3 regions of the Selenomonas sputigena ATCC 35185 genome follow, and region 3 is predicted to be linked to each of the others. Evidence: riboswitches for the same ligand, from Rfam matches in the RefSeq annotation. Region 3 holds a riboswitch; each other region holds the start of a gene.

The links. A riboswitch is a leader RNA that binds a small molecule or an ion and turns the genes downstream of it on or off. The one in region 3 is predicted to bind cobalamin.
Region 1: another riboswitch for cobalamin. It lies ahead of SELSP_RS08975 (ABC transporter substrate-binding protein); the one in region 3 lies ahead of SELSP_RS07150 (sirohydrochlorin cobaltochelatase).
Region 2: another riboswitch for cobalamin. It lies ahead of SELSP_RS09270 (autotransporter outer membrane beta-barrel domain-containing protein); the one in region 3 lies ahead of SELSP_RS07150 (sirohydrochlorin cobaltochelatase).

The regions. Positions count from the first base shown of each region.
Region 1 covers NC_015437.1:1,937,805-1,948,023, reverse strand. Annotated here, with positions in the region: gene SELSP_RS08990 (acetyl-CoA carboxylase biotin carboxylase subunit) at 1-517, opposite strand, end outside; gene SELSP_RS08985 (pyridoxal-phosphate dependent enzyme) at 539-1,534, opposite strand; gene SELSP_RS08980 (nucleoside/nucleotide kinase family protein) at 1,872-2,456, shown strand; cobalamin riboswitch at 2,673-2,865, shown strand; gene SELSP_RS08975 (ABC transporter substrate-binding protein) at 3,168-4,412, shown strand; gene SELSP_RS08970 (FecCD family ABC transporter permease) at 4,438-5,478, shown strand; gene SELSP_RS08965 (ABC transporter ATP-binding protein) at 5,475-6,251, shown strand; gene SELSP_RS08960 (YitT family protein) at 7,147-8,016, opposite strand; tRNA gene SELSP_RS08955 (tRNA-Arg) at 8,151-8,228, shown strand; gene SELSP_RS08950 (TetR/AcrR family transcriptional regulator) at 8,440-9,063, shown strand; gene nirJ1 (putative heme d1 biosynthesis radical SAM protein NirJ1) at 9,083-10,219, shown strand, end outside.
Region 2 covers NC_015437.1:2,014,648-2,024,866, reverse strand. Annotated here, with positions in the region: gene SELSP_RS09275 (TonB-dependent receptor plug domain-containing protein) at 102-2,036, shown strand; cobalamin riboswitch at 2,197-2,351, shown strand; gene SELSP_RS09270 (autotransporter outer membrane beta-barrel domain-containing protein) at 2,648-9,937, shown strand; gene SELSP_RS09265 (hypothetical protein) at 10,034-10,219, shown strand, end outside.
Region 3 covers NC_015437.1:1,568,373-1,578,345, reverse strand. Annotated here, with positions in the region: gene SELSP_RS07185 (ABC transporter substrate-binding protein) at 1-197, shown strand, start outside; gene SELSP_RS07180 (ABC transporter permease) at 198-1,184, shown strand; gene SELSP_RS07175 (ABC transporter permease) at 1,181-2,029, shown strand; gene SELSP_RS07170 (ATP-binding cassette domain-containing protein) at 2,038-2,856, shown strand; gene SELSP_RS07165 (ABC transporter ATP-binding protein) at 2,858-3,463, shown strand; gene SELSP_RS07160 (amidohydrolase) at 3,696-4,847, shown strand; gene SELSP_RS07155 (heavy metal translocating P-type ATPase) at 4,911-7,535, shown strand; cobalamin riboswitch at 7,772-7,949, shown strand; gene SELSP_RS07150 (sirohydrochlorin cobaltochelatase) at 8,328-9,326, shown strand; gene SELSP_RS07145 (hypothetical protein) at 9,395-9,787, opposite strand; gene SELSP_RS07140 (hypothetical protein) at 9,812-9,973, opposite strand, start outside.

The sequences.
Region 1 (10,219 bases), 370 kb from region 3:
CGGAATGCGCGACGAACATTCCCTTGCCACCGCCGCCTGATACGGGCTTCAAGATGACGGGGTAGCCGACTTCCGCGGCAGCCTTCAAGGCCATCTCGTTGTTTTCGAGAGGTGCGCTGCCCTTTGACATCGGTATGCCGGACGGCGCCATGGCGGCGCGCGCCGCATCCTTGTCGCCGACGAGACGCAGGGTCTCGGGCATGGGGCCGATCCAGACGATGCCAGCCTTCGTGACCATCTCGGCGAAGTCGGCATCTTCGGACAGGAAGCCGTAGCCCGGATGGATGGCGTCGGACTTCGTCTGAATGGCTGCCTCAAGGACGGCTTCCTTGTTGAGGTAGCTTTCCGTAGCATCGGCGGGGCCGACGCGATAGGTGAGGTCGGCGAGCTGGACGTGCAGGGCGTTCTTGTCGGCGTCGGAGTAGATGGCGACCGCCTCGACGCCGAGCTCTTGACAGGCGCGGATGACGCGGACGGCGATTTCGCCGCGATTGGCGATGAGGATTCTCTTGAACATGATACAGCCTCCTGATTCGTATTATCCTTTGAGTCCCGAGCCTGTCAGCGGCACGACGACACGATAGTTGTCGGGCTTTGCCTTGCCGAAGATCTGCATGGCTCCGGCGAGAGCTGCGGCGCTTGTCGTTTCCACGTAGATGCCGCGGCGTCCGAGCATCTCCTTGCACCGTACGATGTCCTCGTCCTCGACGATGAGGACGTCGCCGCCGCTGTTCGTGACGGCGGCAAGCATGTCGTTCAGACGCTTGGGCGTTTCGATGCGGATCGAATCGGCGATCGTCTCCGTCTTCGGACTTGCCGGTATCTTGTTGAACGCCTCGTAGAGCGGCGCGCAGTTCTTGCTCTGCACGGGCACGAGGCGCGGCAGGCGGCCGATCTCGATGAAGCCGTAGTAAAGCCCTAAGAGCATCGTGCCGTTACCGACAGGCAGGAAGATGTACTCGGGCACACTCTCGCCGAGCTGCTCGTAAATCTCGTATGCCATCGCCTTCATGCCCTCGAAGAAGAGCGGATTGTAGACATGCGAAGCATAGTAGGCGTCGCCGAGGTTTTCCTTGACCGCTTGGCACGCGCCCATGCGCCCGCCTTCAGCTTTGACGATCTTCGCGCCGTAGGCGGCAATCTGACGCAGTTTGTCAGGCGACGTCTCCTTCGGCACGTAGACTGTGCAGTCGATGCCCGCCGCCGCTGCGTGCGCGGCAATGGAGGCGCCGGCGTTGCCTGCCGAATCGAGCGCGATCTTCTCGATGCCGACGTGGTGGATCTCATTGATCAGCGTGTAAGCGCCGCGATCCTTGAAGGATCCGGTCGGCAGAAGGTTCTCCGTCTTCAGCAGATACTCGATGCCGTCAATCTTGATGCTCAAAAGTTCGGTGTGCATGTGTCCGATCGTGACTTCATGCACAGTCTCTTCGTTGGCCGCCTTGTTCAGATGGAACATGCCGCCGCATTCGCAGCGATAGTTCATCGAGCTGATGGGATATTTTTTTTTGCACTTTTCGCAGTAAAAATACACGGAGCATCCCGCCTTTCGTCATAACATCCGATTTTTCTGCTCAGTATCTTGTCGTCATGGATATATTCGCTTTTTCCCGCGCATTTCCTTTTCCTTTGTAAATTTTCCTGTATTTCAATCAGAAATTTTAAGCGAAAAATAAGGACGGCTTTTTGTTTCTCCAGAGAAAATATGGTTGGCAAAGGAGAAGAAATGATGTATGATAGCATATGAGAGGTTTTTATGATTTTTATCTTTTTGCTGTAGGGACAGCTTTTTTGATATAAGGAGAACGAGGAGGGGCGGCCCTCTTTTTCTTTTTCGCCGGCCGTGCAAACGGCTTTCTTAGGAGAGGATTATGACAAATAAGATTTATGCGCTGGTCGGGCCGCACGCTTCGGGCAAGACGGTGCTGATCGGCAAGCTCATGCAGATGGGGATACATTACATTCCTTTATATACGACGCGGAAGCCCGGAAAGATTGATTCCGATACGAGATTTTACCGCTTTGTCGGCAAGGCGGAATTCTTCAAGCAGGAATTCATTGTGCACGTCACATATAAGGGCGACTATTATGGCGTCTTGAAAAAAGACGTTCTTTCGGCGCTGCAGGAGCATAAGATCAGCCTTGTGATGTTGGAGGCGAATGGCGTCAAGCAGCTCTCGCGCCTTTTGAAAGAGAATTTCGAAACGATCTTCCTCATGGTCGACTATGTGACGCTCGTCGAGCGCATGATTCGTCTCGGACATAAGAATAGTGAGATAAAGTATCATTTGGAATATGCGGAAAACAACAGTGAGTTTGACAACTGGAAGGACGCCACGCATGTCGTGAAGATCCGAAATGTGGCGAATCCGGGGACGGCGTTCGATCAGATCTTGGCAATCATGGGATTGATGCGTCTTCTGCCGCCGGAAAAGCTCAAGGAATGTGTGCAGTAAAGGGGCAGCCTGCAAGGGCTGCTTCTTTATTTTTCAGAGAAATTTACCATGAAAGTCCAAGAAGTCAAGCCGTAGGCGCAGACTGATTGGCTCTTTCATGTAAGGGCGGCGCACAATGTCCACGAAGTGGACGTTTGTGCGTGTAGTTTACACTGCCAACAATATTATGCTTTTTGATTGACACGTTAAAGGCCTCATGTTATCATATAATAAAAATTTCATATGATTGAATTAGGTGTCTTTGGACTTAATAGGGAATTTGGTATAAGCCAAAGCGGTCACGCCACTGTAACAGCGAGCGACTTTGCAGAAGAACGCATAGCGTTTTTAGTCACTGAGATCTTTCTTGGGAAGGCGCAAAGAAACGATGAACTGAAGCCAGGAGAACTGCCTGATTGACAATCGCCGATAGACCTGCGAGTGACGGGGATGGAGATTTTGTGTACATGGATGCTCATACTGTACCTGAGCTTATCAGGCATGGTGTCTTTGTGCAGACTAGATTAAAGTCCGGTTCCTTGGTGGAAACGGACTTTTTGTGTGGAGAAAAGCGGGAGGCTGGCTCATTGCGAATGCACCGCTGCCCGTGCATAGAGTGCATCGAACCGTGTATAACGAGTATGAGAAATACGAGCAGAATCGAAATCCGAAGTTGGAAGAGAGACTTTTGTGGGGGGGTGATTGCAGGAGCGAAAGACGATATGCGTTCGCTTGGATCCGGATCGACGGCGATCCGGCGGAATCTGTGAGAAGTTGTTTCGAAAGTTTAAGAAACGAGGTGTTTTCATGTTTCATACAAAGAAGTATATTGTTTCCGTTGCCGTGGTTCTTCTTCTGCTGGTCAGCATGATCTTCACGGCCTGCGGAGGTTCCAGAGATGTGAAGAAGGATGCGGCGCAGAATGAAAAACCCATTGAGATTACGGATGTGACAGGACAGACGGTCACGTTGAAAAAGCCGGCAGAACGCGTCGTTGTGCAGTGGAGTGCTTCGGGCGGTGCGTTTATGACGATGGCGGCACTGACAGGCAAGGATGTTGCCAATATCATCGTTGGAATCGATCCATATTTGAGCAAATATCGTACCGATATGTGGAATCATTTCAAAGCAGATCTTCCGGAACTGGAAAAGATTCCTCTCATCGGCGCCGTGAATGAAAAGACCTTCGATACGGAAAAGGTGATTTCCCTGAATCCGGATGTCATCTTTATCCCGTTGAATATGAAAGATCAGTACGAATCCGATGTGAAGCCGAAGATCGATGCAGCCGGAATACCGACCATTTATATCGACTATCATGCGGAGAAGCTTGAAAATCATCAGCGTTCGATTGAAGCCATCGGCAAGGCGTTGGGCAAAGAGGAGCGCGCGGAAGAGCTCAAAAAGTTTTATACGGAACACGTGACAAAGGTTACCGATCGCATCAATAAGATCAACAAGCCGAAACCGACGGTTTATATCGAGACGGGCAATGAAGGGCCAGAAGGATTTGGCACTGCATACAGCAACAAGGTTGCATGGGGCGCATTGGCAACAGTGTGCGGCGCCGATCTCATTACAAAAGATGTAGTCGCGTCGGCGGGGCCTGTCAATCCCGAATTTATTCTGGAAAAGGATCCCGACATCATCATGATCATGGGTTCCTATTGGCCGAAAAAGGCTACCGCCATGCGTCTCGGATTTGATACGAACGAAGAGCATTCTCAGGAGCTCTTGAAGGCGTTTACACAGCGCGATGGCTGGGACAAGTTGAAAGCGGTCAAGAACAAGCAGATTTATTCGGCTCATCATGGACTGCCGCGTGAGGTCTACGACTGCGCTGTCTTCGAGTATCTGGCAAAGACGTACTATCCCGAAGAGTTCGCAGATGTTGATCCGGAAGGCACGCTCAAGGAATTCTACGAAAAATTCCTTCCGTTCTCCTATGGGGGAATTTGGTTCATGCATTTGAATTAGGAAAGGGCTTAGCATAGTGGAAGAGATGAAGGACCATTTTGACTACAAAAAGCAGAGTTACCGCAGAATCATCTTTATTTTGCTCGGGCTGCTGATTTGCGCGATAAGTTTTATGACCGACGTGATTGTAGGCCCGGCCTCGCTCACGCCACAGGATGTTTGGATGGCGGTGATACAGGCTCCGGAGGTTTCCAAAAACGCCGATGTCATCGTTTGGTCGATTCGGCTTCCGACGGCCGTCATGGCTTTGCTCGTCGGGGCTTCTCTGGGGATTGCCGGGGCGGGAATGCAGACGATTCTCGATAATCCTCTCTCCAGCCCCTATACCCTCGGCATATCGGCAGGCGCGGGATTCGGCGCCTCTCTCGTGATTGTGGTCGGGCTGAGCTCACTGGAGTTTCTAGGGGAATTCATGGTGCCGTTCGGTGCGTTTATATTCGCAGGACTGACGAGTTTCTTCATATACTCCATCAATAAGATTAAGAGCTTTTCCTCTGAGACAATGATCCTTGCCGGTATTGGCATGATGTTCTTGTTCCAGGCGCTTCAATCTCTGATGCAGTATATGGCAACGCCCGAAGCCCTCCAGAACATTGTTTTTTGGACGATGGGCAGTCTGTCAAAAGCAACTTGGATGAACATCTCCATTGTTTTCGTCGTGCTGCTCCTGATGCTTCCGCTTATGATGCGCGAATCGTGGCGGCTGACGGCATTAAAGCTGGGGGATGAAAAGGCCTCCGGTCTGGGGGTCAATGTCGAGCGTCTGAGAGTCAAAGTTTTTCTCTTCGTATCGATCATTACCGCAGTTGCCGTTTCTTTCGTGGGAACGATCGGCTTTATCGGCATTGTCGGACCGCATATTGCGAGGATGTTGGTCGGTGAGGATCAGCGGTATTTCCTGCCGCTCTCTGCGGTATGTGGAATGGCGATCTTGTCGCTGGCATCCATTGGCAGCAAGATGCTGATTCCGGGCGCTATGTTTCCGATCGGCATTGTGACGGCAATCATCGGAGTTCCCTTTTTCTTCTCGTTGGTATTGACTAGGAAAAGGAGTTATTTCAAATGATTGAAGTTCATGATCTGACCTTTGGATATTCCTCCGATTCCCAAAAGAATATATTGCGGGGGGTCGATTTCGTCGCTCAGACCGGAAAACTGACTGCTGTCATCGGAACGAACGGCGCCGGGAAATCAACGCTCCTGAAAACGATCATAGGAATCTTGTCGGGCAAAGGGGATATCCGGATCAACGGCAAGTTGGCTGAGACATATTCGTCCGAGGAGCTCAGCGGCACGGTAAGCTATCTGTCTCAGGACAACGACTGCAAAATCAATCTAAGTGTCTTTGAGATCGTCATGTTGGGGCGTATGGGCTCGCTGTCTTTCCGCGTCAAAGAGGAAGATATTCGAGCGACGGAGGAAGTGCTGCAGCGGCTGAATTTGCAGGAGTTTGCCTCGCGCAGCATCATGGCCTTGAGTGGAGGGCAGCGGCAGCTTGTGTTTATTGCTCAGGCACTGGTAAGGGAACCTACGGTATTGCTGCTCGATGAACCTACCAGTGCGCTGGATCTGCACAAGCAGTTCAAGCTGTTGACCTTATTGAAAAAGTTGACGCAAGAAAATCAATTTACGACATTGGTCACTCTGCACCATCTCGATTTGGCTGCGAAATTTGCCGATGAGATTATCGTTTTACAGAAGGGGGAAGTGTACGCGCAGGGGGAGCCGCGTGAGATTTTCACGGAGGCCATGATGGAAGAGGTATACCATGTAAAAACGAAAGTTTATGTCGATGAGCATAGTGTGCCGCATGTGATTCCGCTTGAGGCGATTCCCTGAGTACAAATGAATCGGTCCGAAAAAAGAGCCTATCCATGCAGTTTTGGGGCGGATTGCTATTGCAATCCGCCTTGACTGGAAATGTTTCAAGATTTTTCAAAATATTATTGACAACTTATAGGAAATGTTTTATAATAAGTATGCAGATGAAAGGAGGCATCCCTTGCGAAGAAGTTTGCAGAAAGAGGAGAAACTCTAGTATGCAGGCCAGCAGAAATAGCAGAAAGGCTCAGGGTAAGCTGAAGGTTCAGGCATGGAGCGCATCGTGGAGGAGGAAGAGCGTATTCCGAGACCATGGTGAACAAGCTCACGGAGAGAATCCAAAGGGCGGCAAGCCGTTGCAGCAGGACGGCAGGAAGCGGAACGAATGTTCATGAAGGGTTGAGGGGCGCTTGCGGAACTGATGTAAGGCAAGACGCAAGTGCCGAAGAATCCACGGATGCAAGAATCCGTGCGTCGAGGCGGAAGCTCGTGCAGCTGCGAAGGACAATGCATGAGTTTGACGCAGAAGAAGGGCAGTTCCGATCAATTCCGAGTCCGAGTAGGAGAATCATGCGCAGGAAAAACAGGGCGCATAATGCCGATACCGCTTGACTGCCGAAAAAGAGCGCCAGAGAGTGTATCTCCATGCGGCAGGGCAAAGGCTTCATGGCTTCGGTGAAACTTGGGAAATCTGCGGGGGTCGACTTTCAAACAAGCGGGGCTGCCGCATAAGTCGTGTCTGACTTATGCGGCAGCCCCGCTTCTTGTTTCTGCAGCAGTTTGCAAAATCGGCTGACGGGAGATTGTACGCGCGGACGGCTGCATCGTGGAGACGGTGCGTCGCCTTTGCCTGAGTTCAGTCGTTCGAGCTGCACTTTTGGCTCGGCCTGCCGGGTCGTTATGGTTTGAGCGCTCAGTGTCCGCTTTTCTTGAACCTGCCGCCGACGATGTCGTGGACAGCGTTGATGGTCACGAAGGCGTTTTCGTCGATGCTGAGGACGGTTTCCTTGAGCTTGTTGACTTCGAGGCGCGTGACGACGGAGTAGAGAACCTTTTTTTCCTCGCCCGTGTAGCCGCCTTCGCCGTAGAGGAGGGTGACGCCGCGTCCCAATCGCTCGGCGAGGGCGACATTGATTTTGTCCGGTTCGTTTGTGACGATCATGACGGCGTAGGATTCGTCAAGCCCTTGCACGACGACGTCGATCATCTTGGCGATGACGAAGTAGGCGACGAGCGAGTACATCGCCTTGTCCCAGCCGAAGAGAAGACCGGCGCCTGAAAGGATGAAAAGGTTGATGAACATGACGACTTCGCCGACGGAGAACACGGATTTCTTGTCGAGGATGATGGCAACGATTTCCGTGCCGTCGAGCGAGCCGCCCGAGCGAATGATGAGACCGACGCCGAGACCGACGATGATGCCGCCGAAGATGGCGGCGAGGAAAAAATCCTGCGTGACGGTCGGGAACGGTGCGAAGTAGGCCGACCATAGAGAGAGGAGGGCGATGGCGGTCAAGGTGGCGAGGGCGAAGGCTTTGCCAATCTGCTTGTAGCCGAGGTAGAGGAACGGGAGGTTGAAGAGGATGAGAAAGACGCCCAGAGGCTGCTCTGTGATGGCATGCGCCATGATGGAGAGGCCGACGACGCCGCCGTCGATGATGTTGTTCGGGATGAGGAAGATTTCGAGCCCGACGGCCGTGATGACGGCGCCGATGAAGATCGTCACATATTTTTGCATCAGGGAGAGCAGACGCTTCTTGCGGCTTTTCTTTTCTTTTTCCATAGGGCGCTCCTTTCTTGTGGCTTGTATACTTTCTCATTATACGGAAAAAATAGGAGACGTGCAAATTTTTATTTGACAACGAATGTTTCCTGTGATAGAATCACTTATGTTGATTGCGAGAGCGGTCAGCTTGTGACTCAGTAGCTCAGTTGGATCAGAGTATTTGACTACGAATCAAAGGGTCGGGGGTTCGAGTCCCTCCTGGGTCACCATTTTGAAGTTTTGCGCTGGCAGTAGCCGGCGCTTTTTTTGTGCGCGAAAGCGTTCGTCGTTCAAAACGCTTTTTGAGCGACCGTATTTCATCGTGCTTTCTTAAATTTGTGAAGATGCTTCATTTTCTTCTTTAAAAATGAAGGGGATTCATGTATAATAGGCAAAGAGAGTTGGAGTGTGCAGGAGACTCCTTAAGCGAGGGGGATTTGTATGGAAGAAGAGAAGATAAGCCGACGCGAGATGAAGAAGATCCAGTCGCGCAAGGCGATTCTTGATTCGGCGGCAAGCCTGTTTCAGAGTCGCGGACTGGAAGATGTTGCGATCGCGGACATCATGAGCGGGGCGGAACTCGGCATCGGTACGTTTTACAATTACTTTGATTCCAAGGACGACGTCTTGATGGAACTTCTGGGGCGCATCATGAAGGAGCTGGGAGAAAGGGTGCGCGTCCTGTCCGAGGAGCAGAAACCCGTGACGGAAATTCTGCGCGAGCTGCTCTTGGCGGCGGCCAGGCTTCTCGGGGAGAACCGCTATGTGCTGCCGCTCTTCCTGCGCGCGGCGCAGCAGGCGACCTTGCTGAAGCGGTCAGAGACGAGCGTTTCGGCGCCGCCTTTTACGGTGCTTTTCACGCGTTTGGTCGAGGAGGGGCAGGCGAAGGGCGAATTTCGCTGCGACATCCCGACGGCGATCATCTCGGAGCTTTTCCATTCGCTGTTTCAGGCGGCGGCGTTCAGCAAGCTGGAGCTTTCTTTCGAGGAGAATGTGCGGCTGAAGCTCGGATTGATCCTCGACGGCATGCGCGTGATTGAAAAGCAGGAAGAACAAAAGGAATAAACGGGAGGATTTTTATTTCATGATCAGTGTAACGAAGCTTCTTTTTGCGCGCGAGTATTTCGGCGACTCGCTGCGCTATACGAAGAATGCGCATCGCATGAAAAACGGTGCAGCCGAAGGAATGGGACCCGTCGTCGTCTGGAATTCGACGAAGACGTGCAACCTCAAGTGTCGCCATTGCTACATGAATTCGGACGCCAAGAAGTATCAGAACGAGCTGACGACGGAGGAGGCGCGGCGCTTCATCGACGATCTCGCCGACTTTCGCGTGCCCGTGCTGCTCTTTTCGGGCGGCGAACCGCTCCTTCGTCCCGACTTCTTCGAGCTTGCCGAGCATGCGGCGGCAAAGGGCGTGCGCCCGACGCTCTCGACGAACGGCACGCTCATTGACCGCGCGACGGCGCAGCGCATCAAGGACATCGGCGTGGGCTACGTCGGCATCTCGCTCGACGGTCTCAAGGATGTGAACGACAAGTTCCGCGGCAAGGAGGGCGCCTACGAGGCTGCCATGCGCGGCATAGAGAACTGCACGGCGGTCGGGCAGCGCGTGGGGCTTCGCTTCACGATCAACCATCACAACATCATGGAGCTCGACAAGATCTTCGATTTCATCGAGGAGGAGGGCATCAACCGCGTGTGCTTCTATCATCTCGTCTACTCGGGGCGCGGCAACGCGATGATGGAAGAGGATGTGACGGCACAGGAGTCGCGCAGTGCCATGGATACGATCATCCGCCGCACGCGCGATTTTGAGGAGCGCGGTCTGGAAAAGGAAATCCTGACGGTTGACAACCACTGCGACGGCGTTTACATCTACTTGAAGACGCTCAGGGAAAAGGGCGAGGCGGCGGCCGAGCATGTGTGGAAGCACATTTCGATGAACGGCGGCAACCGCTCGGGCATCGCTTTCGGCGAGGTCGATCCCTTAGGCTACGTCCATCCCGATCAGTTCACGCAGCACCATACCTTCGGCAACGTGCGCGAGAGGAAGTTCGGCGAGATCTGGCAGGACACGTCAAACGCCATCATGGCGGGACTCAAGGATCGAAAGCCGCTCCTCACGGGTCGATGTTCCTCGTGCTGCTACCTTTCGTGCTGCAACGGCAACTTCCGCACGCGCGCCGAAGCGCGTACGGGTGATTTCTGGGCAAGCGAT
Region 2 (10,219 bases), 450 kb from region 3:
AATGGGAATGTGTGCTATTCTCGGTATTTATCCGTCGATAAAGCAAGGGCGGCGGCTGAATATAAATTTGTCTGTGGGCAGAATTTTAGGAGGAGATTGAAATGGGAAGAACAGGGTCGAGGAAGAAACTCGGCGCGACGGTGGCGGCGGCGCTTACGTTCGCTGCTTTGTATCCTGCGGGGGGGCAAGTGTTTGCCGCAGAAGCGGAGTCGACGCAGGATGCCGTATCGGAGCATTCGCTCGACGAGACGGTCGTCACGGCGACGCGCACGCCGGTACAGGAGCTCAAGGCGAATGCAAATATCACGGTCATCACGGGAAAGGATCTCGAAAAGCGCCACTATACGGATCTGACGCAGGCTCTGCGCGATGTCCCGGGCGTTACGGTCAATCAGTATGCGCCGGCAGGGTATAATAACAGCACAAAGTTCTATATCAATGGCTCGGAGGATGTTGTTGTTCTCATTGATGGTGTGAAGCAGAATTATGCAGGTGGCTTTGCGGCGTCACTGACATCAGCGATGAAGGATCTCAGCGGTATTGACCGCATCGAGGTGCTGCGCGGCTCGGCATCGACGCTTTACGGCTCGGATGCTAAGGGCGGCGTCATCAACATCATCACGAAGAAGGCGAAGAACGCGAAAGCGACGGTTGAGGCGGCTTATGGCAGCTTCGGCAAGCAGCTCTACAGTGTTGCTTACGAGGGCAGCGAGAACGGTCTTGATTGGCGGCTCAAGTATCAGAAGGACAAGAGCAACGACTTCAAAGATGGGCATGGCAATGAAGTTCCTTCAGGACTCGACGCTGATTCCGTCAACATACACCTCGGCAAAGATCTCAGCAAGGCTTCGTACCTTGTGCTCAACCTGCGCAGTTACAAGGATGGAGACCGCTATCAAGCGCTGTATGAAAAGCAGCAGGGATTGAAGCAGAATCGAGGACGCTACGATCATTTTGATGTAGACTTGATCTGGAATGCGAAGATTGACGATACCTCGAAGAATCAGATGGTCCTTTCCCGCAGCCGCTATAATTATAATCTCTTTTACCATAACATGTGGACGCCGCTAGGATCGAGCTACGAGATGGACGTCTACAGCTGGAAGCTCAGTGACCAGTATGATAAGCGCTTCGGCGATCATCTCCTGACGACCGGTGTGGATTTCACGTATGACGATACGTCGATTTGGAACGGAGGAATAGTGAGTATTGACGGGAGATCCCTCGTGAATCGTTCCGTCTATCTGCAAGATCAGTGGAACATCACGCCTGCACTCAAGCTCATCGGCGGCATTCGCTACGACAGCAATTCGGCTTTCGGCAGCCATACAAGCCCGAGCGTGAGCCTTGGCTATGATATTACGCCTAGAACTCATGCCTATGTAGCTTATACCGAGTATTTCCTGACCCCGACGCCGAATCAGCTCTATGCGCCGACATATGGCAATCCGAACCTCAAGCCCGAGTCCGGCGATACGCGGGAGATCGGTATTGCGCATGATTTTGGCAAAGGACTGAATGTTGCAGCGCACTACTATTGGCGTCATTCCAAGGATCGTATCGGCTTTCATCCCGTGACATATCAGAATATCAACGTTGGCGATGAGGATGCACATGGCTGGGATCTGCAGCTTGCGAAGCGCTTTGACTCACATGTGAGTGCACGCCTTGGCTATACGAACACGCATGTTGGTAAGACCGAACAGCGCAAAGCAAATGTTGATGGTTATTTGCCGACGCATCAGTGGAATATCGGTGTGGATTACAAGAATCGGAGATTCGACGCATCCTTGATGGCACGCGCCATGATTGACCGTCCGGGTCCCGTGGACAACGCTTTCCCGGAGACGTCGTACTGGGTCTGCGATTTCGGCATGAACTATAAGATCATGGAAACGACGAAGGTCTATCTCAAGGTCAACAATCTCTTCGATAAGTTCTATGCTGAGCGTTCCAATGTGAACTACGGTGGAGCCGGTCAGTGGTGGACGGCTCCGGGACGCAGCTTTGTCGTCGGCGTGGAGCATAGCTTCTAAATATTAAAAAATAATTAAACATATACCTTACGGCTATTCATATTGTTTGATTTATGATATGATAAATGCGTATAGGTTATAAAAGAAAAGAGGAGGCGCTTCTGCTGGTTACGGCATGGCTTTTGAGAGCTTTCCAAGAGCCAAGACAACTTCATACCACAAGAAATGGAAGCCGCAAGGCTGAGTGTGGGGAATCCGGTGTGAATCCGGAGCTGTTCCGCAACTGTATGGGGAGTCCTGCCATCGTACGTCTCTCACAAAGAGATGGCAGGATGATGAGCTAAGTCAGAGTGCCGCCTGTTTTCTTTTCGTCACGTCACTTGCGCGATACAAGATGGCGCGTAGCAGGCCAAGGAGTTTGGGCTGTCGTTTGACAGTTCTCATTTTCATGGAAGGCTATGTGTTCTTTTTGTGTCGCGTTTTTTTGTTGGAGTGCTGTCAAGGGAGGCGATGGCAATGGTGTTGGAAAGGCTGAGAACCTGTTAGAAAGGCTGGCAGGCCGGTAAGCGGTTTGAGAGTATTTATGGCGCGGACTGCGCCGCTGAGAAACATGGCAGAGAAAAGAAGTCGCTGAAGAAAGCGATTTCACAGAACAAAGGAGAGATAAAGATATGAGGAAAAAAGCGCGTCTGAAGCAACTGACTTTAGGCATTGCCGCAGCCTTGCTGGCAGGCTCATGGCAAGTGCCGGCGTGGGCGGCAGAGCAGGGACCGATCAAGGAAGATACGACGCTGACGGCGGATACCGAGGTCAAGGCAGATAAGAATACGATCAAGTGGAATATTGTGAATGGCGCATCGGCTGTTTATGCGAACAGCTCGCTTACGCTCGATATGGCAGGGCACGATCTCAAACTGGATATTCGCAATCTAAAGAATGAGAATAATCGCGCCTCGGGACTTCATATTCGCCCTAATGCAACGTTAACTGTTCATAGCGATAAGAACAATGCCAGTGCGGCAAACCGTCTCATCACCATCAATGCCCATGGAAACTGGAAGGATGCCGATCAGCATGGCGGTGCGACAAGCGGCATTCGGTTCGACGAATATGCAAAAAAACCGATGAAAGCGGATATCCATGCAGATGTGCAGATCAATGAGCTTTGGGCAGGCAGAGAATTTGCCCGCGGCATTTGGGCGCCGGGTAAAGCGACGCTCAATCTGGATGGCACGTTCACGATAAAACCGGGAGCCGTCTACCATTATTGGACGGAAGCCGGACTGGGGAACGTGAAATCACCGAGTACGTATGGTATTCATGTGACAGGAGAGAGTAATACGCTGAATATTCGTCGCGTGGATATTGACGATCCGAAGATCCAGCGCGGCATTCAGTTTGGTGATGAATTCAATTCTGCTAAAGACAGCGTTCTGCGCATCGGCGGCGGCAAGCTGAAGATTGCCGACAACAAGGCGCGCGATCAATGGTTGATGTGGGTGAAGGGATCGAGCAAAACCTATTTCAATGTGAATGAGGCGGGCACCGATGCTGCGGATCAAAAGACGGAGCTGGCAGGTCCCATTCATACGGAAAACGGCGGCGAAGTCTACCTCGGCCTTAATGGAGCGGATTCCAAATGGCTCGGCGGTACGGAAGCTGGCGCAACGGGAAAGACGACGCTCTTTTTGAAGAACGGCGCGACGTGGGATACGATGAACGGCGGGCGCGGCACGCGGCTTGCCCGACTCTCAAGCACGAATGGCAATGAGGGAAACATTTTCCAAAATGATGCAGGCAAGCTGACGATTGACGACTATGCGGGTCGGCAAAAGATCTACTACAGTCATACGGGCGGCGACGGCACAGACACATCGCACTACACGGCAGGTGATACGCACATCAAAAAGGCGGCGGCGAACTCTTTCGTCACGATGGTGACGGACCGCACAAATCCTGCAGCGAATGAAGAACAGATTCATAAAACGCTCAACGCACTCGCAGGTAAGCTCTACTACGATGCAGCAAAGAGCGGGGAAGACCATCTCACGGGTCGGGCAATGCTCGCGGAAGGCTTGACGGCATCTTCGGCAGAAGTCAAGGTCGAGCGCATGAAGTTCTCTGCGACGACTGGGCAAGGCAGCACGGACGGTACGCCCGCTGCTCCCTTGCCGCCTGTTACGCCGCCAGGCACGACGCCTGGACAGCCATCTACGCCGCCCGCTTCTGCCGTGCTGGATACGACGCAGCAGATTGCAGAAGTCGGTTTTGACAGCATGGATCTGAGCGAGAAGTGGAAGAATGATGGCTACGGCGATGACAACGGGCACTATACCTTTGACAAGGACGTCATCATTCGCACGAAGGCGAGCGACAACAAGGTGATCCCTGCGCAGCGATATTATACGGGCGGTATCGTGGTTGATGAGGAGGCTCCTGAAGGGCCTGTCACTGTCGATATGAAGGCTCATAGGCTGACGCTGAACAGTACGGCGGACTCGGATGAAAGATATGCGAGCGGTATCGTGGCGACTGCCGGAAATCTGGAAATCAAGCGTGCGGGCGGCATCGATATCAATATTACGGGCAGCAAGCGCTCAGAACACGGCATCTATGCCATGGCAACCAGTCGCAGAGATGGCCGTATCGTCATAGAAAACGACGATACAGCACCGCATGCAGTTAAGATTCGCAATACATCGAGCGGGGAAAAAGGCAACGCCATCACGGCAAAAGGTGCATCATCGAGAAGCGCCCTCGTCGACATCAAGGGGCTTGTCGATATCGAGCAGGATAAGGAAAATCTTCTCTATGCCTCGAATGACGGCGAAATCCGTATCGGCGGCGGACGCATGATGGCCGGAGCGAATGCGAAAGCCGTGCATATCACGAGGCAAGGCAAGGTATTCATCAATGCGAGAAGCGCCGGTGACGGCGTTGACGCTGCTTCGACGGAGCGCGATGTCAAGGTCGAAGGCAACGTGTTGCTTGAGGGCAATGGCGGCGTCTTCGGTGCAGCGCTCAATACGGAACAGTCCTACATCAAGGGAAAGATTGGCAGCTCGGGCAGCGGGAGTACTCGTCTTCTGCTGGCAAATGGTGCGCGTTGGGATAATCAGTCGGTCGGTATCGGCGGCGATACGATTGGCAGGAGTCATTTGACACATTTGAAGTCGGACGGCGGCGCGATTCACCAGAATGATACGCAGGATCTCACCATTGACAAGTTCGAAGGCAAAGCAAAGCTGTTCTATAAGCATGAAAGCGACGGCACGGACACCGCCCATTACAAAGCGGGCGACACGCATATCAAGAGTGCGGCGGAAAATGCTGAAATCACGGTCGCCACAGATGCTGATCGTGTGAATCTGTCGGACGATGCTGCGGTCCATAAGACGCTGAACGCGCTTGCGGGCAAGCTCTACTACGATGCTGCCGCTACCGAGCGCCATCTCAAGGGCAAGGCAATGATCGCCGAAGGACTGACTGCTTCATCGGCGTCGAAGAAGTTGGAGGATATCACCTTCAAAGCAAATGGACAGGGAAGCGTCAAGGAAGATATCGGCGAAGGACGTCAGATTGCGGAGGGCGACTGGAAAGGTGCAGTCCGTGAGCAGAAGTATTGGGACAAGAAGGGCGTTCGCAGCGGCTCGACCTACAGCTTCAGCAACGACGCTGCATTTTCTCCCAAGCTCAGCGACAATCCCGTCAAGGCGCTGAACGAGTACAGCCGCTATGATTTCGGTGGTATCTTGTGGGGCAAAGGAAAGAACGGCAGTATCCATATGAATGGGCATGCGCTGAATATTGATACCGGAGTCGGCAATGTCCGTACGCAATCGGGAGAGCGTCGCGGCGACGAGTCCACCGGCATTCTGGTGAACGGTGGTACGCTTGAGCTGAAGTCGCTCGGCAAGACGACGATTCAGGCGCACAACAACGGCATCCATCTGGTAGGTGATCAGAGGAAGGGGAATGCGAACCTCTATATCAAGAATCAGGCAGATGCAGATCATGCCGTGAAAATTATGTCTAAGGACAAGGGCATCTATCTCGAAAGCTACAACGGCGCTGCGCGGTTGGAAATCGACGGCATGGTCGATATTGATGCACCGAAAGGCGTGGTCGTCGATGGAGGCACGCTCACCATCGGCGGCGGCAGAATCGTCTCGAAGGGTGATGCGGCGCTTTATGTAAACTCGCCCGGTACGGCAAAGATCAATGCGACGATGGATGGTGAAGGTAACGTCGTCCCCATGCACGAGAATCGCGATGTGCAGATTGAGGGCGATATACAGGTGAAAGCAGGATCTGCCTCCGCTTATATCGGTCTGACGACGAAGAATTCCATCCTCAAGGGACTCTTTACTACCGATATGTACACATGGCCACAGAATAATTGGGAATTGGCGTCGGGCAATGGCTATCTCGTTCTCAAGAACGGTGGTACGTGGGAACATACGAAGTTCGGCACGGGCAGGGATAAGAATGGTACGGCGGAGCTGGGCGACAGCCGTGTCAGCCGCCTTAATGCCGACGGCGGCATCATCCGCCAGAAGGACAAGCGCAACATCCTCATCGACGACTTCCGCGGCAATATGAAGGTGATGTACGAGCATGAGAACGACGGTTCGAAAGCAGCGGACTACAAAGCGGGCGATGTCAAGATTGCGGCGGCAAAGCAAGGCTCCGAGGTCACGATGGTCACGGACAGCAAGAACATCACAACATCGGACGAAGCGCAAGTCCGAAGCGTGCTGGATGCACTCGCAGGCAAGCTCTATTATGATGGTGCAAGATCCGGTCTGCGAAACCTCAAGGGCAAGGCGATGATTGCTGAGGGACTGACGGCATCGTCAATTTCGAAGCGGCTGGCAGATATATCCTTCCGTTCGGACAGTGGCCAGGGGTATACGAATGATACCATAGAGAATGGGAACTACAAGAATTTCCACGGTCTGAATACCGGCATTGACCGCAACGACTATAAGCCGCTTACGTTTGATAATTTCTCCGGCAGTGCACGACTCTACTACAAGCATGTCAATGACGGCACGCAGACGGAGGACTATGGCAGCGATCCGGCCCATAAAGATCCCAACAAGTTCTACGGCGATACACATATCAAGCATGCTGCCGCGAACTCTTCGGTCACGATGGTGACGGACAGCAACGGTGTCAATCTCGGCGATGAGACTGCGGTGCGCAAGACGCTCAATGCGCTTGCAGGCAAGCTGTATTACGATGGTTACGTCAATGGTGAGCGCAATCTCAAGGGCAAGGCGATGATCGCTGAAGGGCTGACGGGATCTGCCGTTTCGCAGCAGATGGATCTCGACTACTGGCTGTCAAACGGGCGCGCTCATGTAAAGCCCAAAGATACAACTCCTTTGACGGGTGAAACGATTAAGAAGCAAATTGCCGAAGGCAATTTCGATACGAACGATACCAAGGCATATTGGAAAGGCAAGGGCGTTTACGACGGCAAGGGGAACTATACCTTCCATCGCGACATCAAGCTTGAGGTAAAGGCGGCGGATAAGCCCGTCACTTCGGCGAGGGACAATAAGTTCGGGACGATCTATTGGAACGGCGACGTTGAAGGTTCGATTGATATGACGGGGCATCGCCTCGACATCAAGGCAGGTCCCGGCGGTCATGGCCTTCTGCCGAACGAAGGCCCGCAGGCAGGCTGGGAGCGCACGCCGAATGCCATCACCGTCTACAGCGGCACGCTTACGATCAAGAATGTCAAGGGCATGAATATCGAGTCGGATCCGAAGGGCAGTCTCTACGGACGCGGCATCTTCGTCATGGGTTATCCGGGCGGTCCGGGACACATGAGCGGTCATGGAAAAGCAAAGCTTGTGATTGAGAACGACGACAAGATGGAAAATGCCGTCAAAATCCGCGTGAAGAATACAGGTGAGGATTTCGGTGCGATCGAAGCTCGCAAGAATATGGGCAGCGCGGAGGTCGATATCAAGGGACTCGTGGACATCGACTCGACGATGTGGCGTGCGATTGAGTCGCATGGTGCGAGAATCTCCATCGGCGGCGGCATTATCAAGGGTACTGATGTCGCGTCCATCGCTGCTTATGACCGTGGCACAGTATTCGTCAATTCTAAGTTTGATGGGAATGGCAATGTGGTCGCGACTTCGAATACGCGTCCTGTACAGATTACGGGCGATATCAGCTCGGAGGGCGATGGTCATATCGTCTTGGGATTGAATAATAAGAATTCCTTCTTCAAGGGAATGGTATCGACTGACATCAATGGGATTGACAAGCAGACGCAGAAATGGCGCTACAACCCCGGCAATGTTTCCATGCTGCTCGCCAACGGTGCAATATGGGAACATAAGCAGGTCGGCACTGGCTATCATCACAAGAAGGAAACCGGCTCTAGAGAAAAGGGCATTGCTATGGATAGCCGCGTCACTCGTCTGCAGGCAGACAAGGGCATCTTGAAGCAGAACGATCCGCACAAGATCACGATTGACAACTACTCCGGCAATATGCAGCTCGTCTATCAGCATGAAGGCGACGGCACGAAAGCCGAGCACTATAAGGCGGGCGATGTGCATATCAAGAAAGCGGCGGAGAATTCTTCGGTCACGATGGTGACGGACAGCAACGGTCTTACGTTGACGGACGAGACGCAAGTCTACAAGACGCTCAATGCACTCGCAGGAAAGCTCTACTACGACGGATATAAGACGGGGGAGAGGAATCTCAAAGGCGAGGCGATGATCTCTGAAGGTCTGGTCGCCTCATCCAAGACGCTGAAAAAGGCAAATATGGATTGGTCGGAAGCGAGCGGTCAAGGTTCGGTAAAGGCTCCGCAGCCACAGCCGAAGCCAGAGCCGCAGCCACAGCCAGAGCCGCAGCCGCAGCCACAGCCACAGCCACAGCCGAAGCCAGAGCCGCAGCCGAAGCCAGAGCCGCAGCCACAGCCACAGCCGAAGCCGCAGCCGAAGCCAGAGCCGCAGCCGAAGCCAGAGCCGAAACCGCAGCCGAAGCCGAAAATTGAGTATGGCGACTACGAGACGAAACTCATGAGCGGCGTCAAGTCGGCGATGACGGCATCGACGATGGCGTGGCGTGCCGAGGCGAACGACCTTATGAAGCGCATGGGCGATCTCAGACTTTCGCCAGAAGATGAGGGCGTTTGGGCGCGTGTCTACCGCGGCAAGTCGTCGAGCGACAAGGACAAGACGAACTTCGAGATGAACTACACGACGATCCAGGTCGGTTACGACAAGAAGGTTGGAGACGACTGGCGTGTCGGCGTTGCTGGAAGCTACATGAAGGGAACATCTTCCTTTGCAAAAGGCAATGGCGAAAACAAGGAAGGCAACCTCGGCATTTATGGCACATGGTCGGGCAAGAACGGCGAATATGTCGATCTCATTGCAAAGATCGGCAGACTCTCTAATGAGTACACGGTCTACAACGACTTCAATCACTATGTCAAGGGCGACTTCCACACCTGGGGCGGTTCACTCTCGGCAGAGTACGGCAGACGTATCAACCTGAATGGCGGCAGTTTCGTCGAGCCGCAGATCGAGCTGATCTACAGCCATCTGAACGGTGTCAACTACACGGGTGATACGGACTATGCCGGACAGAAGATGTATGTACGCCAAGGCGCGATGAACAGCTTCGTCGGGCGCATTGGTCTTGGCTTCGGTCAAGAAACGAAGAGCAGCACATGGTTCCTCAAAGCGTCGCTCTATCATGAATTCGCGGGCGATCTCTCGACGGATTACTCTGACGGGACGAATCCGTGGAAAACGACGCATCAAGAAGGAAAGGATACATGGCTTGGTCTCCAGCTCGGCGGCACGATGAAGCTCAGTGACAAAACGAGCCTCTATGGCACATTTGAAAAGACATTCGGCGGCGACATCAAGACTGATTGGCGCGTCGACGCAGGCCTTCGCTGGAGTTTCTAAGGAAATAGAAAGGATGAAAAAGCAGGCAGGCGGCGGGACGTTTTGCACCCGCTGCCGTATCTGCAAACATTGATTTTTGGTTAGGGAGGACCTCGTATGAGTGAGAAAAAAGCAGAAGAAAAGAAAGATATGAAGAAGGACGCGGCGGCGGAAAGCATGGTTGCGAAGGAAAAAGCAGCAAAGCTCCAAGCCTATTTGGTACAGGAGAAGATTTCGGGCATTGAGATGCACAAGGCGGAGGATGCTGTTCATTCACATGTTTTTCGCAGCAATCTGCCGCTT
Region 3 (9,973 bases):
TGCTGCGCGAGTTCCGTGCGGCACAGTGGGATGGCGTGACGGGGCCGAAGGTCGATATCCCTTATCTTTGGATTGCGACGGTTCAGGTGCCGTATTTCGTCAATAATCAGCTCGATCTCGGTCAGCTGCGTGTGGGTGAGCGCGGACAGGGCATGGGGATCCTTATAACACTTGACGAATGGCAGTGGAAGAAGTAAATGGATAAGAGAATCGTCTGCTTTCTTGGGGGCAATCTGTTTCGGCTTGTGCTCCTCCTGGCTGCGGTGAGCGTCATCAGTTTTATACTGCTCGCCAATTCGCCCATCGATCCCATCGACGCGTACTTCATCAATAAGGCGGCATCAGCGGAACAGCATGCGCTCATTGCCTCTTATTGGGGCTTTGACAAGCCGCCGCTCGAACGCTTCCTGCTTTGGGCGGGGAATATTCTGCATGGTGATTTCGGCACATCGTTCATCTATCGCGCCCCTGTACTCGAAGTCATCGGAGAAAAGTTTCGCCTTACGCTTCTCTTGATGATGACGGCGTGGACGCTGTCGGGCGCAATCGGCTTTGTTCTGGGCGTGCTCGCGGGAATGTACCGCGACAGCCGCCTGGACAAGGCAATTCAGGGATTTTCCCTTCTGTGCGTCTCCGTGCCGGTATTCTGGCTCGGACTCCTGTTCCTCATGCTCTTCGCGGTCAAGCTGCAGTGGTTTCCGCTCGCGCTTGCCGCTCCCATCGGAAAGCTGCATGAGGAGGTTACGCTGGCAGAGCAGATCCATCATCTGATTTTGCCGGCACTGACGCTCAGCGTCACGGGGATTTCTTCCATCACGCTGCAGACGCGCGAAAAGATGATCGAGGTGATGGGGACGAACTACATGCTCTTTGCCGAGGCGCGCGGCGAGAATCTTTGGCAGCGCGTGCGGCGGCATGGTTTGCGTAACATCCTGCTGCCTGCGATCACCTTGCAGTTCGCGTCCTTCAATGAGCTGTTTGGCGGCGCCATTCTCGCGGAGACGGTGTTCTCCTACCCGGGACTGGGCAGTACGGTCACGCTGGCGGGGCTGCGCGGCGATCTTGCACTGCTGCTCGGCATTGCAGTCTTCAGTGCAATCTTTATCTTTGTCGGTAATCTCATCGCCAACATTCTATATGGGATTGTGGATCCGCAGCTGCGCGAGGGGAGGGGGATGTCATGAACAAGGCGCTTCCCCTCGCGCAAAGCGGTCTGAGTGTCCGTCAGCGCCGACTCATCTTTGCCGTGTTTGCGATCCTGTTCATTTTGGGACTGCTCCTCTGGGGTACAACGATGGATGAGAGTTCCTATGCGGTCGACTTCGGGCAGAAAAATCTTGCGCCGTCCGTCCTTCATCCGTTCGGTACGGACAACATGGGGCGCGACATGTTTCTGCGCTCCGTCAAGGGCATGTCGATCAGTCTGCAGATCGGTTTTGCCGCCGCGTTTTTCAGCTCCTGCATCGCGCTCCTCCTCGGAACGTTGTCGGCGGCATTCGGCGGCAAGGTGGATCGCTTCGTTCTTTGGCTCGTCGATCTCTGCATGGGAATTCCGCACATCCTCCTCATCCTCATGATTTCGGTGATGATGGGCGGCGGAATCCTCGGCGTATCCATCGGCGTCATCGTCACGCATTGGCCGCGTTTGACGCGTGTCATCCGTGCGGAAGTCATGCAGCTGCGCTCGCAGCCCTATGTTCTGGCGGCACGTCAGTATGGCTGCTCGTGGTTTTCCATCGCGCGCCGGCACTTCGTGCCGCATGTTGCACCGCAGTACATCATCGGGCTTGTTTTGCTCTTTCCGCATGCGATCATGCATGAGGCAGCCATCAGCTTCCTCGGCTACGGCCTGCCGCTCGATATGCCGGCGATCGGCATCATCCTGGCGGAGTCCATGCGCTATCTGGCGCTCGGCATGTGGTGGCTGGCATTTTTCCCGGGCTTCTTGCTGCTGCTCGTCGTTCTGATTTTTGATCGTCTCGGCGAAGCACTGCGCGATATTCTCGACCCACAGTCCGGACAGGAATAGGAGGCTTTATGGGACAAGAACTTCTCGAAGTAAAGAATCTGTCCGTGTCGTTTCGCATGTATCAGAGCGCACTGAAGCATACACTGGTGGCAGGGATGTACGATGTCAATCTGTGCCTGGGTGCAGGAGAAATCCTTGCCGTCGTCGGCGCAAGCGGTTCGGGCAAGAGCCTTTTGGCGCATGCCCTGCTCGGCATCCTTCCGTACAACGCCGTGACGAGCGGCGAGATGATCTATCGCGGGACCGTGCTTGATGCGGCGCGTCAGGAAGAGCTGCGCGGACGGGAGCTGGCGTTGATCCCGCAGTCTGTGACACACCTCGACCCGCTCATGCGCGTCGGCAAAGAGGTATGCGGGCTCTACGGTTCGCCTGTCGATATGGCGGCGACCTTCCGGCGTCTGCATTTGGAGGAAAAGGTTCAGCGCCTGTATCCGTTTCAGCTTTCGGGCGGCATGGCGCGGCGCGTCCTCTTTTCGACAGCGGTTATCACGGACGCCGCTCTCATCATCGCGGATGAACCGACGCCTGGCATGGATATCAAGAGCGCCGTCGAGGCATTGCAGCTTCTGCGCGAGCTTGCCGATGCGGGAAAGGGCATTCTGCTCATCACGCACGACATCGATCTCGCCGTCGAAGTTGCCGACACGGTTGCCGTTTTCTATGAAGGCCGAACCGTGGACAGGGTTCCGGCCGCTGCATTTTGCGGCGACGGCAGCGATCTGCAGCATCCCTATACACAGGCGCTTTATCATGCCCTGCCGCAGAACAGTTTCAAGGTCTATTCGGCGCAAGAGGTGCGGCAGATGACGGAAGCGGGAGGTGCATGAGATGCTCGATGTGAAGAATCTCTCCTATCGCTATGGGATGAACGCTCCCGTTCTGCAGAATATATCTTTGCATATTGCAGACGGGGAGCGGCTCGCTCTTTTAGGATCAAGCGGGCGCGGCAAGAGCACGCTCGCGCTGCTCCTTGCAGGCTATCTGCCGCTGCAGGAAGGGTCTATTGCATTGGACGGTGCAGCCTTGCCGAAGGGCGGTTACAATCCCATCCAGCTCATCTATCAGCATCCGGAAAAGGCGATGGATCCGCGCTGGAAGGTGAAGGATTCCCTGAGCGAAGCATGGGATGTGCCGGATGAACTCCTCAGGGCGATCGGCGCCGAGCTTGATTGGCTCACACGCTGGCCGAACGAGCTCTCGGGCGGTCAGCTGCAGCGGCTGTCGATTCTGCGCGCGCTCAGTCCCAAGACGCGCGTGCTCATCGCCGACGAGATCACGGCAAGCCTTGATCCCATCACACAGGCGCAGATCTGGTCGGTCATCTTACAGGAAGTCGAAAGACATGATATGATCCTCATTGCTATCACGCACAACGAGGCATTAGCGCGGCGCATTTGCACGCGCCTGGTGCATGTCGATGATCTGCAGGCATGAATGAAAAACGGCATCTGTCCTTGACGGGTGCCGGTTTTTCTTCATGCCCCAAAAATTTGCTGCATGTGCAGATTATTTTGCTGCAGAAACTGTAGGTCTGTGCCGTGTGTGGATTTTTTTGATGTCTTTAGATGATACAGCGGGACGAGAAGATTTGTTGACAAAATGGGGCAGTCACTATATAATACCATATAATATACTAAACATATATGAATTAGAGAGGCAAAACATTATGTCAGCTATCGAAAACATCGAAGCATATATCGAGGAAGAATTTCAGTGGTTTCACCGCCATCCGGAGCTTTCCTATGAAGAAGTGGAAACGACGAAGCGCATCCGTGCTTCCTTGGAACGTGCGGGCATACGCATTCTCAAATTACCGCTTTCGACAGGAATTGTTGCGGAAGTGGGCGAGGGTGAGCCTGTCGTTGCCTTGCGTGCCGATATCGACGCCCTGCCCATCGAAGAGCAGACAGATTTGCCGTATCGCTCGGAGAATGAGGGACGCATGCACGCCTGCGGGCATGATTTTCATACAGCATCCGTTCTCGGTGCGGCGCTTCTGCTCAAAAAGCGCGAGATGGAGCTGAAAGGGCGCGTGCGCCTGTTCTTCCAGCCAGCAGAGGAGGCGCCGGGCGGGGCTAAGGTACTCATGGAGGCAGGAGCCCTGCGCGATGTACAGGCAATTTTCGGACTCCACGCGTCGCCCCTTTTGACGGTTGGCACGGTCGGCATATCGGAAGGTGCTGTCACGGCGGCAGTCGACCGCTTCGTATTTCGCTTCATCGGCAAGGGGACGCATGCCGCGCATCCGCAGCGCGGCATCGATCCGATTCCTTTGGCGGCGGGATTCATCCAAGCGGTGCAGACCGTCGTCGCGCGCAACCTTCATCCGTTTTCGGCAGGGCTTGTGAGCGTCACGCATGTCGCCGCGGGCAATACGTGGAACGTCATCCCTGAAGAAGCGCTCGTCGAAGGAACGACGCGCAGCATGGATGGAGAAGAACGCGCCTTGATTCGTAAGCGCGTCTGTGCTTTGGCCGAAGGTCTGGCACAGGCGCATGGCGCTGAGGTGGTGACGGATTGGTACGAAGGGCCGCCGGCGACGGCGAACGATGTTTTTTGGACATCGTTTTCCAAGCGGGTGGCAGAGGCGTGTGATTTGCAGGTTGTGTCTGCTCCGAAATCCTTGGGCGGTGAGGACTTTGCCTTCTATCAGGAGAACGTGCCGGGCTGTTTCGTGCTGGTTGGAACGGGATTGTCCGCTGCCATCCACAATCCGAGCTTTCGCGTAGACCCCGCTGCGCTCGCGCCGACGGCGCATTATCTAGCGGAACTTGTGCAAAGTGCGTTAAAGAAAGTGGGAAATGAAATTTGTTCTTGACAAACATCGCATCGACGTATATTCTGTTCAAATAGTCATAGGAAACGAGGAGGTGTTTTTCTTATGACGGAAAATGAAAAGTATCAGATCACGGGCATGTCGTGCGCGGCGTGCAGTGCGCGTGTTGACAAGGCGGTTCGTCATCTGGCGGGCGTGCGGGAGGTGTCTGTGAACCTTCTGACGAATTCGATGCTCGTAAGTTACGATGCGCCGCTGACGTCGGAGATGATCTGCGCCGCTGTCGAGCATGCGGGCTACGGCGCGAGCCTTGCTGCCGGCAAGGGGGCAGGACGGGCAAAGGATATGCGAGAAGAGCGAGAGGCGCTTGAAGATCATGAGACGCCGAAGATTCTGCGCCGCTTTATCGTGTCGCTCGTGCTCCTCGTGCCGCTTCTCTACGTTTCGATGGGGCACATGCTTCTTGCGCTTCCCATTCCGCAGGCGATGGAGAACAATGCGCTCGTCATCGGCCTTTACGAGCTTCTTCTCGCTGTCGCCGTCATGATCGTCAATCAGAAATTCTTCATCAACGGCTTTCGCAATATCTTTTCGGGCGGCGTGAACATGGATACGCTCGTAGCTCTTGGCAGTGCGGCGGGCTTCGTTTACAGTACGGGAAATCTCTTCTCCATGCTTCTCGCGGCGCGAGCCGGCGACTGGCAGAGCGTCGCTGCGGGCGGCATGGATTTCTACTTTGAGACGTCCGCGATGATCTTGACGCTCATCACGGTGGGCAAGTGGCTGGAAAGCCGCAGCAAGGGCAAGACGACGAATGCCATCAAGGGGCTCATGGATCTTGCACCCAAGACGGCGCGACTCGTAAGGGACGGCGAGGAGGTCGTTGTCGCCGCTTCGGAGGTCGCCGTCGGCGACGTCTTTCTCGTACTGCCGGGCGAGAGCTTCCCCGTCGACGGCAAGGTGCTCGAAGGCGAGAGCGCCGTCAATGAGGCGGCGCTGACGGGCGAGAGCCTGCCTGTGGACAAGGCGCCGGGCAGTCTCGTGAGCGCCGCCACGATCAATCAGAACGGCGCTTTGACCTGCGAAGCGCGGCGCGTCGGCGAGGACACGACGCTGCAGCAGATCATCGAGATGGTGCAGAACGCCGCCGCTTCAAAGGCGGAGATCTCGAAGCTCGCTGACAAAGTGTCGGGCGTATTCGTTCCCGTCGTCATTGTTTTGGCTCTTGCTACGGGCGCTCTTTGGTTGCTTCTGGGCGAGACGGCGAGCTTCGCTCTCGCGCGTGCCGTCAGCGTGCTCGTCATCAGCTGCCCCTGCGCCCTAGGACTTGCTACTCCGGTCGCCATCATGGTCGGCAGCGGCAAGGGAGCGAAGAACGGCATTCTCTTCAAGACGGCGGCTGCTTTGGAGGCGACTGGCAAGGCAGACTTCGTTGTGCTCGACAAGACGGGCACAATAACGGAAGGCAAGCCGCGCGTGACGGATCTCATGCCTGCTGCAGGTGTAGGAGAAGAAGAGCTTCTTTGCGTGGCGACCGCCTTGGAGGCGCAGAGTGAACATCCACTTGCCGTTGCCGTTCGACGCGAGGCAGAAGAGCGCGGCATTTCTTTCTCGAAGGTGCAGGATTTCCAGGCACTGCCCGGGCATGGCGTCACGGGCACGGCGGAGCTTTCGGGTGAACGTCGAGAGGTGATCGGCGGCAGCATGGCGCTGATGAAGGAGAAAGGGCTTCTGACAGCGGACATGAAGGCGGCGGCGGAAAAGCTCGCGTCGGAGGGAAAGACGCCGCTTTTCTTCGCCGCTGCGGATCGCTTGCTCGGCATCATCGCCGTCGCTGACGCCTTGAAGCCGGATAGCCGCGAGGCGATCGAGGAACTTCTGCGCATGGGCGTGCAGCCCGTCATGCTGACGGGAGACAACCGCCGTACGGCGAACGCGGTCGGCGTGAAGCTCGGCCTTTCTGCCATCGTCGCTGACGTTCTGCCCGACGGCAAGGAAGAGGTCGTGCGCCGTCTGCAGGAGAGCGGCAGGACGGTCATGGTAGGAGACGGCATCAATGACGCGCCCGCTTTGACGCGTGCCGATGTCGGCATCGCCATCGGTGCGGGCGCTGACATTGCCATGGATGCTGCCGACGTCGTCCTCATGAAGTCGTCGCTCAGGGACGTCGTCGCGGCCATTCGCCTTTCGCGGCAGGTCATCCGCAACATCAAGGAAAATCTCTTCTGGGCGTTTTTCTACAATGTCATCGGCATACCGCTGGCGGCAGGCCTTTGGCTGCCCGTGTTCGGCATCGTATTGAGTCCGATGTTCGGCGCGGCGGCGATGAGCCTTTCAAGCTTCTGTGTCGTGATGAATGCTCTGCGGCTGAACTTTTTTGACGTTTATGACGATAGGAAAGATAAGCGCAAGGTTTTGCGTGAACTGCCCGGCTTCCTTTTGCAGAAGGAAGCAGAAGCAGAAGCGGGAGCGGAAGAAGCTGCACAAATGCAGGCAGATGAAAAATTGGAGGCAAGTGTAATGAAAAAGACGATTTCTATCGAAGGTATGATGTGCGGCCACTGCGTCGCCCATGTGACGAAGGCTTTGGAAGGCATGAACGGCGTGGAAAAGGCGGAAGTCAGCCTGGAAAACAAGAATGCCGTCGTCACCTTGAGCGCCGACGTTTCAGACAAGGCTCTTTCGGCGACGATTGTCGATGCAGGCTACGAGGTTGTCGGTATCAGCTGACGGATGGTTTGCGCGTGTGCGCCTTCTCTGCAATGGGGGAGGCGCATTCGTTTCTTACCCGGGTTTCGCGCAGCAAAAACATTCCGCAAGGCTTGAAAACATTGGAGCTATGGCAACGGTGCATTGCAATAGCAAGGTTGATTGTAATAGCAAATCGGATAGTTTTCATAAAAGGTGTTGACAAGGGACGCGCATAGTGCTACCATAATACATGAAGTTCATGAGAACATAAAAACTTCATATCGATTGGGTTAGGTGTCGCAAGACTTAATAGGGAATCCGGTCAATGCCGGAGCGGTCCCGCCACTGTAACAGCGAGCGAATCTGCATAATGTCACTGGGGAGTTTTCCTTGGGAAGGCGCAGAGTAGCGATGACCTGGAGCCAGGAGAACTGCCTAGCTGACAATCACCGTTTGACCTGCGAGTGATGGGGAAGGGGATTATTGCGCAACGCAATGAATCCCGGCTGAAGGCCGGGTTTTCTTTTGTAGTGCCTCCCCTCCGAAACCCCTTCCCCTTCGCGGGCAAAGGGGATCCATTTCGGCGGAGAGTTTTCCCTGCGGCTTGGGCTACAGGGGAAAGCATTGCTCATATATTATTTCCGATCCAGTTCTCTTTTGCTGCTCTGCAGCAGCTCCGTGTGTGGAGACACGGAGCTTCCTTTTTCAAGACCGGTTTTTGTCTCGATGACTTGACATCGGGCGCAAAGCCTGCCATAATTTTTGAGGAGCACTCTTTGATGGGTGTTTCCCCATGTGCTTATGTTCTGATTTTCAAAGGAGAGATATTGAATGAAAAGGAATTTCAAGAAGATGCTGGCCATGTCGCTTGCGTGTGGCGCTGTCTTTGGCTTGGGGGCACCTTCCGTGGACGCGGCTTACATGCTGAATCCTGAAGTTACGGATGCGACTCCCGCGCTTCTTGAGGCATCGGAAATCGGTGCTTTGAAGTACGACAATCCCAAGATGCAGAACCTCCCGAACAAGGATGCCATCCTCGTCATGAGTTTCGGTACGACCTTCAAGGATTCGCGCGAGAAGACGATCGAGGCGACGGTCAAGGCGATTCAGGCAGCTCATCCGAATGTGAAGGTCGAGTTGGCGTTCACTTCGCATATCATCGTGGATCGTATCAAGGCCAAAGAAGGGCTTGATATTCCGACACCGGAAGCGGCGCTGAAGCAGCTCAAGAAGGATGGCTATACGCGCATTGCGCTGTGCTCGCTCGATGTTGTTCCGGGTATGGAATATGCCTACGACAAGGCGATCTTCAACGAGTACAAGGACAGCTTCAAGAGGATGACGCTCGGCACGTCGCTCATCTACTGGCAGGGTCAGGAAGAGCAGCGCGATGATGTCAAGGAAGCGCTCTCGGCGCTTTCAACGCAGTTCCCTGAGGTTGCTGATAATGAAGCTATCCTCATCATGGCGCATGGAACGCCGCATCCGGCAAATGCCTACTACAGCGTCATTCAGTCGGGGATCAACCGCATGCAGCTCAAGAACACCTACATCTACACGGTTGAGGGCTGGCCGGGCCTGGAGGATATCATTCCTGAGCTCAAGGCGAAGGGCATTAAGTCCGTCACGCTCATGCCGCTGATGATGGTTGCTGGCGATCATGCGAACAACGATATGGCTGGTAACGAGCCGGATTCGCACAAGTCCATCCTCATGAAGGAGGGCTTCAAGGTCAACACGTACATTCATGGCATTGGTGAAAACGGGCTCATCCGCGGTCTCTTCGTTGATCGTGCGAATGAAGCATGGGATATGCTCCAGTCCAAGTAAGAAAAACAACGATACATCTTCTTTCTATAAGAAAACGCCGCTCGGCTTGGTCGAGCGGCGTTTTTGCATCAGATATGGAAGAAATTCATCATCTTCATCGCGAGCTTCTTCGGTTCGGCGTCCTTGTTGCGCAGCAGGTAGGCGAGAGATCCGGCAAAGAAGAAGGCGGAGATGGGGACGAAGCGCCGTCCCTTCCTGAAGTTCGCCCAGACGAGGAGCTTCTGGAAAAGCGTCTCGATGTCCGTGCGTGTGCCGCCGTATCTCTTCATGATGCGCCGCAGCCGCCAGTCCGATGTGCAGTAGGCATAGATCGCGTCGATGAGTGCAGGGTCTTCGAGATGGTCGATGTACTCGTTGATGAGTGAGTTGACGAGCGTCGAACGTTTGAGCGAGCGGCGCATCTGCAGAATGAAGAGGGCGGTGAGAAGGCCGAGGGATATGAGGAGAATTGTGTTCAGCATATAGATTCCTCGCGTGTGTTCGGACTATACAGGAATGACAGTTCGGCTCTTGCGCGGTGGGTGCGGGGCGTTTGAAGCCACTGGCTTTTCGGTATGGGCGGGTGCGTCCTGTCGTGCAAGCTGCTCCTGATACCAGCCTTCGAGCGCATCGTATTCGCGCTTGAAGGCTGGGTCTTTGAGCTGCTC